2 regions of the Flocculibacter collagenilyticus genome follow, and region 1 is predicted to be linked to the other one. Evidence: predicted binding sites of a transcription regulator. Region 1 holds the regulator's gene; the other holds the start of a gene.
What was found. The regulator FliA, encoded in region 1, starts transcription of late flagellar genes. The targets are predictions, from matches to a motif close to CTAAAGNTNNNNNNNNNNNNGCCGATA.
Positions count from the first base shown of each region.

Region 2: the regulator FliA is predicted to act here: its motif matches at 1,454-1,480, upstream of pomA (flagellar motor protein PomA).

Region 1 covers NZ_CP059888.1:1,220,324-1,226,176, forward strand. Annotated here, with positions in the region: gene flhF (flagellar biosynthesis protein FlhF) at 1-740, shown strand, start outside; gene HUU81_RS05365 (MinD/ParA family ATP-binding protein) at 733-1,611, shown strand; gene HUU81_RS05370 (RNA polymerase sigma factor FliA) at 1,608-2,330, shown strand; gene cheY (chemotaxis response regulator CheY) at 2,378-2,761, shown strand; gene HUU81_RS05380 (protein phosphatase CheZ) at 2,782-3,543, shown strand; gene HUU81_RS05385 (chemotaxis protein CheA) at 3,559-5,784, shown strand; gene HUU81_RS05390 (protein-glutamate methylesterase/protein-glutamine glutaminase) at 5,813-5,853, shown strand, end outside.
Region 2 covers NZ_CP059888.1:2,576,055-2,581,907, forward strand. Annotated here, with positions in the region: gene HUU81_RS11395 (flagellar motor protein MotB) at 1-617, opposite strand, end outside; gene pomA (flagellar motor protein PomA) at 630-1,391, opposite strand; gene HUU81_RS11405 (exodeoxyribonuclease VII small subunit) at 1,620-1,871, shown strand; gene ispA ((2E,6E)-farnesyl diphosphate synthase) at 1,872-2,762, shown strand; gene dxs (1-deoxy-D-xylulose-5-phosphate synthase) at 2,769-4,655, shown strand; gene purU (formyltetrahydrofolate deformylase) at 4,894-5,748, shown strand.

The DNA.
Region 1 (5,853 bases):
CAGACCATGAAGCATGGCCTAGTGTACTCGAATTACTTGAAGGCCAGTTAAGTACAACTCGTAACGATGTGATCCATAAAGGTGGAGTGTACGCTTTTGTTGGGCCTACTGGTGTAGGTAAAACCACGACCATTGCTAAACTTGCCGCTCAATATGCAAAAATGCATGGGGCAGAACATATTGGTTTAATTACTACCGACACATACAGAATAGGTGCGCACGAGCAGCTTGCTACTTATGGTAAAATCATGGGGTGCCCAGTAAAAATTGCAAAAGATGCGACGGAACTTGAAGCGTTATTAAAATCAATGAGAAGCAAGAAATTAGTACTTATTGATACTGCAGGACTAAGCCAACGCGATTTAAGATTAACACAACAACTTGATACATTGATTACAAGCACTAATATTAACATCAAGACCTACTTAGTATTATCAGCAAATGCACAAAGAAGAGTACTAGAAGAAAGCATTGAGCACTTTAAGCGCATTGCACTTTCTGGTTGTATTTTCACCAAGCTTGATGAAAGTTTGAGCTTAGGAGAAATAATTAGCGTCGCGATCCAAAATGCATTACCAATTGGCTATCTTACTGATGGACAAAGAGTACCTGAAGATATTAAAGTAGCGTCTGCAAAGAAACTCGTAGAAAATGCGGCAGATTTGCTCGACTCTCAAAGTGGCTCGGAACATGTTTGGTACACCCAAACAGAGCCTCAAGCAGTAGGAATGTATGAATAAAAATCTTTTCGACCAAGCTAGTGGCCTGAGGAATATGAATCAAAGTAAACCCATTAAGGTGATATCAATAACAGGCGGAAAAGGAGGGGTAGGAAAAACAAACGTATCTCTTAATACTGCTATCGCAATGGGGCAGTTAGGAAAAAAAGTACTCGTATTAGATGCGGATCTCGGGTTAGCAAATTGTGATGTGATGCTTGGATTACGCGTTGAAAAAAATATTTCCCATGTTCTTTCTGGTGAATGTTCGCTAGAAGAAATTTTAGTGGAAGGGCCTCACGGCATTAAGATTGTGCCTGCAACATCCGGCACTCGTTCAATGGTTGAGCTATCAGCGGCTGAGCATGCTGGGTTAATTCGTGCTTTCAGTGAAATAAAGTCTTCTTTTGATGTATTGCTTGTAGATACCGCAGCAGGTATTTCCGAAATGGTACTGAGTTTTTCACGTGCCGCACAAGACGTAGTTGTGGTTGTTTGTGATGAACCTACATCGATTACCGATGCTTATGCGTTAATGAAAGTACTTAGCAGAGAGCACGGCGTATACAAATTTAAAATTGTAGCGAATATGGTGCGTAGTTTACGTGAAGGACAAGAATTATTTGCTAAACTGTCCAAAGTAGCGGATCGTTTTTTAGATGTTTCACTAGAAATGGTCGCGACCATTCCGTTTGACGAAAATATAAGAAAGTCGGTTAGAAAACAAAAGGCTATAGTTGACGCGTTTCCTAAATCTCCAGCGTCAATTGCGATTAAAAATTTAGCCGCTAAGGCGATTAAGTGGCCTGTTCCAGTGCAACCGACAGGGCACGTAGAGTTTTTTATAGAGCAGTTAGTCAGAAATCATACTGAGTCAAGAGACGAAATTTGAGTAAGAAAATTGCCACTTATGAAAAAAAAGATACGCTATCCCAGCTTGTTGAAGCCCATGCAGGGCTTGTAAAGCGTATTGCGCATCACTTAATGATGCGGCTACCTGCAAGCGTTCAAGTAGATGATTTAATTCAATCTGGCATGATTGGTTTGATTGAAGCAGCAAAAAAGTTTGATGGTAGCAAAGGCGCAAGCTTTGAAACGTATGCAGGCATTCGTATCCGAGGCTCAATGCTAGATGAAATTAGACGTGGTGATTGGACGCCTCGCTCAGTTCATAAAAATAGCAGAATGATTGCCGAAGCGATTGCTGAATTAGAGTCAGAACTGGGAAGAGATGTTTCTGACACAGAAGTTGCTGAAAAACTTGATATTCCACTAAATGAATACCATCATATGCTTAACGAAGCGAATGTTGGCAAAATAATTGGTATAGAAGACTTAGGCGTAACGGAAGATGTATTGTCGGGAAACAATGATGATAAATCTGTGAATGAGCCTTTTGAAGGAATTGCAAACCAAGCTTTTAAGCAATCATTAGTGAAGTCGATTAAAACATTACCAGAAAGGGAAGCGTTGGTGCTTTCACTTTACTATGATGATGAACTAAATTTACGCGAGATTGGTGAAGTTCTTGATGTAAGTGAATCAAGAGTAAGCCAAATTCATAGTCAGGCAATGCATAAATTGAAAGCAAAAATGCGAACTTGGCTATAATAGAAATAATAATTAATAAAAGTTAAATTGCCTCAATGGAGGGTGTTTTGGATAAGAATATGAAGATTCTTGTTGTTGATGACTTTTCTACAATGAGACGTATCATTAAAAACTTGTTAAGAGATCTTGGCTTCACAAACGTACAAGAAGCAGATGATGGCAGTACGGCACTTCCTATGTTACAAAATGGCGATTTCGACTTTGTAGTAACTGACTGGAACATGCCGGGCATGCAAGGTATTGACTTGTTACGTAACATTCGAGCCGACGATAAATTAAAACATATACCTGTAATGATGGTAACTGCCGAGGCGAAAAAGGAGCAAATTATTGCTGCTGCTCAGGCGGGAGTTAATGGTTATATTGTTAAGCCATTTACAGCGGGCACGCTTAAAGCAAAATTAGATAAAATATTTGAGCGTCTAGGTTAATCCTGTTCAAGGAGAGTAAAATGTCAGCATCAAATGCTTCATTAATTAGTCTTGAGCAGGCAAAAGAGTTGGTTCAGTTATTGGAAGATGGTGAAGTCGATAAAGCGAATCAAATCATTCATGATACCAGCTCTCCAGAGTCCTCCGAATTGTTTGCGGAAGTAGGCAAACTTACTCGTGTGCTACACGACTCACTTCGTAACTTCCAACTTGATGCGCGCATCTCAAATTTAGCAAATGATGACTTACCAGATGCTAAAGAGCGACTTAATTACGTAATGAACTTAACTGAGCAAGCAGCCAATAGAACGATGGATGCAGTGGAGTCAAGTTTACCAATCGCTGACAAAATCAATAATGACATCGCACAGCTAAAACCACACTGGAATAAGCTAATGAGTCGTGACTTGAAAGTGGGCGAATTTAAGGCGCTGTGCCGCAATTTAGACAACTTTATCAAACAAGCTGAAACAGATGCCGCTCAGCTACACGTGCTGTTAACAGAAGTATTGATGGCTCAGGATTTCCAAGATTTAACCGGACAAGTAATTCGACGCATTATTGAATTGGTGCGCGAAGTGGAAGATAGCTTAATTTATCTTCTTAAGGTATTTGCTGGTGAGGATGCTGCGCTTGCGCAAGCTGATGATAAATCTAAAGATAAATTAAGTCAGTCCGATAAAGAAAAAGCGGAAGGTCCGATCATGAATGCAGAAGTGCGTGAAGATGTAGTTACGGATCAAGATGAAGTAGACGACTTATTGTCAAGTTTAGGCTTTTAAAAGGGGAGCAGCTGCATGAGCTTTGATTTGGATGAAGACATATTACAGGATTTTCTGGTTGAGGCTGGAGAAATCCTAGAGTTATTATCCGAGCAGCTTGTTGAACTCGAAAATAATCCTGAAGATGCTGATTTATTAAATGCAATCTTCCGCGGCTTCCATACAGTGAAAGGCGGCGCAGGATTTCTTTCTTTAACAACGCTAGTTGATGCCTGTCACGGTGCTGAAAATGTGTTTGACGTATTGCGGCAAGGGCAACGTAAAGTAACCCCAGAATTAATGGATGTTATTTTACAGGCGCTAGACACCATCAACATAATGTTTGCAGCTGTTCAAAATAGAGAAGAGCCTGATCCTGCTGATCCTGAACTTATTGAAGAGCTACATAGATTAAGTAAGCCTGAAAGTGAAGATGAAGCGGTAGAGCAAGCGCCAGCCGAAGAGCCAGCAGCCGAAGCTCCTGCATCAGCGCCCGCGGCTGGAGAACCAGAGTTATTCGATGAAGTAAGCACGCCAGCCGCCCAAGGCGATGGTGAGAATATCGATGATATTAGTGAAGACGAATTTGAGGCACTACTAGATGAGCTACACGGTGGTGGAGCGCCATCTGGGAAGCCTGCAGCAGAATCTGCGCCTGCCGCATCGGAGTCGTCTGATTCAGGTGATGAGATTTCAGATGATGAGTTTGAGTCGTTACTCGACGAACTACATGGTAAAGGCTCATTTAAAGCTGACTCAGCAGACGAAAGTAAACCCGCCAGCCCAGCTGCACCTCAAGCCCCAGCTAGTGATTCATCAGATGATGAAATTAGTGATGATGAATTTGAGTCGTTACTAGATAATATTCATGGGCAAGGTAAAGGGCCGGGTGAAGTTAAGTCTACACCAGCTGCGCCTAGTCAAAGTGCAGGGCAAGCAGCAAACCAAAGTACCCCTAAAGCTACACCGCCTCCTGCTCCCAAAAAAGAACCAGCAAAAGAGCCGGCAAAAGAACCCGCTAAAAAAGCGGCACCTGCAGGTAAGCCTGCAACTGAACCTAAAAAGGCGGCATCTCCTCCGCCACAAGCTGAAACGACCGTTCGTGTTGATACTAAACGTCTAGATCAAATAATGAATATGGTTGGTGAGTTGGTATTGGTACGCAATCGCTTGGTCAGCTTAGGCAGCTCAGTAGAAAGCGAAAACATGTCTAAGGCTATTTCTAACCTCGACGTGGTTACTGCTGACTTGCAAGGTGCAGTAATGAAGACTCGAATGCAGCCAATTAAGAAAGTATTTGGTCGTTTTCCTCGGGTTGTTCGTGATTTAGCCAGAAGCTTGAAAAAAGATATTGTATTAGAGCTGGAAGGTGAAGAAACCGATTTAGATAAAAACCTTGTTGAAGCACTTGCCGATCCACTCGTCCACTTGGTGCGTAACTCGGTTGACCACGGTATTGAGATGCCAGATGTTCGCGAAGCTGCGGGTAAGCCTCGTACGGGGGTTGTACGTTTGTCAGCATCACAAGAAGGCGATCATATCTTACTGACCATTGTTGATGATGGTGCGGGGATGGACCCTGAAAAGCTAAAAGATATTGCTATTAGTAAAGGGATTTTAGACACCGATGCTGCTGCACGCATGTCTGACAATGAAGCATATAACTTAATTTTTGCACCGGGCTTTTCGACCAAGACTGAAATCTCTGATATTTCAGGCCGTGGTGTGGGAATGGACGTTGTTAAAACTAAAATTACCCAATTAAATGGGTCATTACATATCGATTCTGAGCGTGGAACGGGCACCACGCTAGAAATTAAAGTACCGTTAACACTTGCTATTTTGCCTACCCTAATGGTGGTTGTAGGTGTTCAAACTTTTGCCTTGCCTTTAGCAACGGTTAATGAAATTTTCCATCTAGATTTAACCAAAACTAACATTGTTGATGGCCAGCTAACGATTATTGTTAGAGAAAAAGCAGTCCCATTGTTTTATTTGGAAAAGTGGTTAGCTACAACCAAATATGACAAGGATGAGAAGAATGCAGGGCATGTTGTAATAGTTCAAATTGGAACTCAGCAAATGGGATTTGTTGTAGATTCGTTAATCGGCCAGGAAGAAGTAGTCATTAAGCCATTAGATGATTTACTGCAAGGAACACCTGGAATGGCTGGTGCGACAATTACATCAGACGGGGGGATCGCATTAATTATTGATGTGCCTAGCTTGCTTAAACATTATGCTAAACGTTCAATGAGATAGCTTTATTGAGCCAAGCTAAGGATGTCCAATGTCGATCAAAGTGTTAGTGGTAGATGACTCTAGTTTTTT
Region 2 (5,853 bases), 1.4 Mb from region 1:
GTTGCAATTTTTTGTACTATTGGCTTAAATTGCGGCTGTAGGAATGCAGAACCTGATGGAAAAGAACCGTTTTCACGAATGCGAATAATGATTTGTTGACCCAAAGACTCCAGCTCAATCGCACCGTCAATAATCTGCTGCTCTAATTGCTGAGCAATTTTCTTAACCATTTCATTTACTTGTTCTTGTGGTGTGGCGTTTGGTGATTCTTGCGCGTCTTCCTCTGCGGTACTTTGAGACTGTCCTCCACGCTCTTCCTGTCGTTGTTCTTGTCGCCCTCCCGCAGAGTCTTCTTCACCGGCAGTAAATTCAAGCATTTGCTGAGTCATTTCTACTGTTTGCTGTTGAATAATCTCGATGGGAGTTGGATCGGGTTTACCAGGACGAAACTCTTGCGCAATAATGCTCGTGCCCTTAGGGATGTCTTTAACTTCTAACTTATTTTGCACACCAAACGCAAACTTCATTGAGCCTGCAATTTGTTTAAATTTAAGCACGTCCATTTCAGACATGGCTAATAGCAATACAAAAAAGCACATCAACAATGACATTAAGTCCGCGAAAGTCCCCATCCATGCGGGTAACCCCTCGGGGGGACATTTGCACTCTTCTTCCATACCGTTTCCTCGCTATTCCGCTTCGCCAGTTGCGCGCTTAGACTCGGCCAAATAGTTTTTCAAAACACCTTCTATGACTTTAGGGTTTTGACCATCTTGAATGCCTAAAATTGCATCTAATATCAATTGCTGGTTTAACTTTTCTTCGACAACACGTACATTTAATTTTGCAGAAATCGGCAGTGCGATAACATTAGCCAAAAACGCACCGTATAACGTGGTTAATAGCGCCACTGCCATAGCAGGGCCAATCGCTTTTGGGTCGTCCATATTAGATAGCATCGCCACCAAGCCGATCAACGTACCAATCATTCCCATTGCGGGCGCTACGTCACCAAGCGATTTAAAGAATCCTGCTCCAGCTTCATGACGTGCGGTTGTTAGCCCAATATCTTTTTCAAGCGTAGCACGCACCACCTCTCCATCATGCCCGTCGACCAGCATGTCGACTCCTTTTTGCATAAAGTCGTTAGGGATTTCAGCCTCTTCAAGGGCTAAAAATCCTCCCTTCCTAGCCGCATCAGCTAACTCTACTGCTTTTTCGATAAGCTCTTCAGGTGTTTCAATTTTAAACATAAATGCCTTACCAGCAACCTTACCTGCACCAATAAATTGGCCTAGAGTAAAGTTTGATAAAACAACAAATAATGAACCAACGAACACAATTAACACTGATGGTACATCGACAAACATGCCGAGCTCACCACCCATTAACATCGCCATGACAATAAAGCCGATGGCGCCTAGCATACCTATTAACGTAGCTAAATCCACAATTCCTCCTACGTGCAAATTGTGTATATTTTCTTATACAACTATCTTAACTAACAATAGTAGATCGGCAAACCTTTAGTTTTCTTAAGCTTAAGGATAATACTTATTCAAATAAAATAAATGCAGATTTAAATAATCAGCGAAATTTTTATGTTCTTCCTCGGCATTTTCGTTGATACTTTTACGCGCTTAAGGTAACGTTGCCGCTCACAATATGAGATACAATTCATGGCTACAAAAAAACCGCAAAACATGTCATTTGAAGATGCAATTTCTGAGTTATCAGACATCGTTAATCAAATGGAACAAAATCAATTAAGCTTAGATGCGTCTTTAAAACAATTTGAGCGTGGTATTCAGCTTGCCCAAGCTAGCCAATCTAAATTAACTGATGCCGAACAAAAGGTCAGCATCTTATTAGAGAAAAATGGCGATGAGCAACTTCAACCTTTTGAAAATGAAAGCAGCGAGTCATCGTAAGTGCCATTAAGTAAAGCGTTGAAAAATTACCAGTCCCGCATCGAAAACGTGTTGAGTGAACAACTTAAGCTCCTCAACGTGAATGACGAGCAGCTTTTAGCCGCAATGCGTTATAGCTCAACAAATGGCGGTAAGCGTATTCGTCCATTTCTGGTGTACGAAGTAGGCCAAATGTTGGGCGCATCTTTGAATGATCTTGATGCGCCAGCCGCCGCTATTGAGCTAATCCATTGCTATTCATTAATTCATGATGATTTGCCTTCAATGGATGACGATGACTTACGTCGTGGTCGCCCTACCTGTCATAAAGCATTTGACGAAGCTACCGCCATTTTGGCAGGTGATAGTATACAGAGTCTCTCTTTTGACATTATTTCATCGAAGCATTATCAAGCTGTTCCTTCAAAAAAAGTTGTACAAATGATACAGGTTCTTGCTCAGTCTGCTGGGTACGCTGGTATGTGCGGTGGACAAGCCATGGACTTGAATGCGACCGATTGCGATATATCGTTAGCTAAACTTGAACAAATACACCAATTAAAAACGGGCGCATTAATTTCTGCGGCCGTTCATTTAGGTTATTTGTGTAGCCCAATTGATAACCCTGAAATAGTTAACGCCTTAAAGATTTATAGCAACAATATTGGTTTAGCGTTTCAAGTGCAGGATGACATTTTGGATATTATTGGTTCAACTGCTGAACTCGGTAAACCACAAGGCTCTGACATAAATGCAGCTAAATCGACCTACCCTGCACTGCTTGGCTTAGAGGGCGCAAAACAGAAAGCACATTTATTAATTGATGAAGCACTACACGCTTTATCAACTTTACCGTACAATACCGCAATTCTGCGTGATTTCGCGCACTACATTATTGAAAGAAAGTTTTAAACTATTATGACAATCGTAAACCTGGAAGACTTTTCACTACTTAAGCATATTAATGTTCCAGAAGATCTTAGGCTTCGTCCACAAGAGCAACTACAAGATGTATGTAACGAATTAAGAAGTTATTTGCTCAAGTCTGTTAGCCAAACTAGTGGCCACTTTGCCTCGGGATTAGGTACAGTTGAACTTACGGTTGCTCTTCATTACGTATATAACACGCCGTTTGACCGCGTAGTGTGGGATGTTGGCCACCAAGCTTATCCGCATAAATTATTAACTGGTAGACGTGATAAAATGCACACTATTCGTCAAAAGGATGGATTACATCCTTTCCCTTTTCGCGACGAAAGTGAATATGACACGTTTAGTGTTGGTCACTCTAGCACATCAATCAGCGCAGCACTTGCAATGGCAATGGCGGCAGAGCGAGAAGGAAAGTCACGTAAAGTGGCGGCTGTCATCGGAGATGGCGCAATGACAGCAGGCATGGCATTTGAAGCGATGAATCACGCGGGTGATATAAACCCAAATATGTTGGTGATTTTAAACGATAATGAAATGTCTATTTCTGAAAACGTAGGCGCATTAAACAAACATTTCGCCCGTATTTTATCTGGCAGCTTTTATACTGGTATGCGTGAAGGCGGTAAAAAGTTACTTAGCGGATTACCACCGATTAAAGAGCTCGCCAGCCGAATGGAAGAACATATCAAAGGCATGGTTGTTCCAGGCACTTTCTTTGAGGAATTAGGTTTCAACTATATAGGTCCAATTGACGGACACGATGTTGATGGCCTAGTCGACACCTTGAGAAATATGCGTGGCTTACCTGGCCCTCAGTTACTTCATATAGTGACGAAAAAAGGAAAAGGTTACGAGCCTGCAGAAAAAGATCCTATTGGTTACCATGCGGTACCTAAGTTTAACCCTGATATTATCCCACTACCGAAGTCAGCGCCAACTTCACCAACCTACTCGCAAGTATTTGGAGATTGGCTGTGTGACATTGCCGAGCAAGATGACAAGGTAATCGGCATCACACCAGCTATGCGCGAAGGGTCAGGCATGGTTAAGTTCTCTAAAGCTTTTCCTAAGCAATATGTTGATGTTGCAATCGCAGAGCAACATGCAGTCACGCTTGCAGCAGGCTTAGCTTGTGAGGGTTTGAAGCCAGTTGTGGCAATATATTCTTCATTTCTACAGCGTGGGTATGATCAGCTCATCCATGATGTCGCATTACAAAATTTGCCTGTTATATTTGCTATTGACAGAGCGGGTGTTGTGGGTGCAGATGGTCCTACCCATCAAGGCTCATTTGATCTCAGCTTTATGCGCTGCATCCCTAATATGGTAATAATGTGTCCATCCAATGAAAATGAATGCCGCCAAATGCTTTATACCGGCTACACATTAAATCAACCTTCTGCTATTCGCTACCCCCGTGGTAAGGGTACAGGTGCAAGCATTAGTTCTCAAATGCAAGCTTTACCTGTCGGTAAAGGCAATCTTATTAAAGAGTCAAGTTTAACTAACGCCTCTACCCAAATTGCTATCTTGAATTTTGGAACATTTATCAGTGCTTCCCTCGAAGCCGCTGATAGATTAGATGCGACCGTTGCAGATATGCGCTTTGTAAAACCAATTGACGAAGAACTCATTTCACAGCTTGCTAACAAGCATAATGTAATAGTTACAGTCGAAGACAACGCCATAATGGGTGGTGCTGGTAGTGCAGTAAACGAGTTTATACTTAAACATGGGCTTGCTGTTAAAGTATTGAATATTGGTTTGCCTGATGTATTTATTAAGCACGGAACTCAGGAAGAGATTTACCAAGAGCTGGGTTTAGATGCTGAAGGTATACACGCTCAGATAGAAGCGTTTATCAATCCATAGTTCACCTTTTAGAATTATTACCTTATCAAATATACTTACTTTGAAAATATGGTCTCTAGCGATAGTTAGAGGCCACAATCTAAAACTAACTTTACAACTTTTCACCGCAAAAACTCTGCCAGTTTAAATTTTTAGTGTTTTTACTCTATTGTATGTCTTTTTGAAAACACACATACTTGCTTTCTTGTACTTACTCACGTTTACTATTCCAACTCGTATTAAATAAAAATAAAGTGACATGAAAAACACATACCGTTTAACTATTTCTTGCCCAGATCAGGTCGGCCTTGTATCAGTGGTCAGTCAATTCTTATCAGATAGAGATGCCTCAATCGTTGAAGCTAGTCATCATACAGATTTAGAAAATAACTGGTTCTTTATGCGTCATGAGCTATGCGCAAACTCGATCAGCACTGATTTAGTATCCTTGCAAACAGACTTTAAAACACTGGCTGACAAATATGATATGAAGTGGAGCCTTAATTGCTCTTCAGTAAAACAAAAAGTACTGTTATTAGCGAGTAAAGAAGATCATTGTATAGCGGATCTACTGCATCGGTGGCACTGTAATGAACTTGATTGCGAAATCGTCGGCTTGGTTGCCAACCATAAGGAAGTTGAGAAGTTCGCACAATGGTACAACATCCCTTTTCATTTCGTAGACTTTAATGTAGCTGATAAAAGCCAATCTTTTGAGCAAGTTGAAAGCTTGATTGAACAATACAAAGCCGACACGATTGTGCTAGCCCGTTTTATGCAAATAATTCCAAATGATTTTTGTGCGCGTTATAGTGGCCGAATTATTAATATTCATCATAGTTTTCTCCCCTCGTTTATAGGTGCTAAACCTTATCATCAAGCGTATAATCGTGGCGTTAAGCTAATTGGTGCTACCTGCCATTATGTTACCGCAGAGCTCGATGCTGGGCCTATTATCGAACAAGAGGTTATGCGCATTACGCACAGTGATAGTGTGCACGACATGGTGCGTAAAGGAAAAGACTGTGAAAAAGCGGCATTATCGAGAGGGCTACGTAATCACTTGCAAGATAGAGTGATTATTCATCAGAACAAAACTGTCGTATTTGATTAAGCGTTGCGTATTTGATTAAGGGTTGATGCAAATAAGGGAGACTTGAAAAGCTTCATAAAGCGAAAAAGCGAATCGTTAATAGGTGTTCTTCCTTTATCCTAGCTC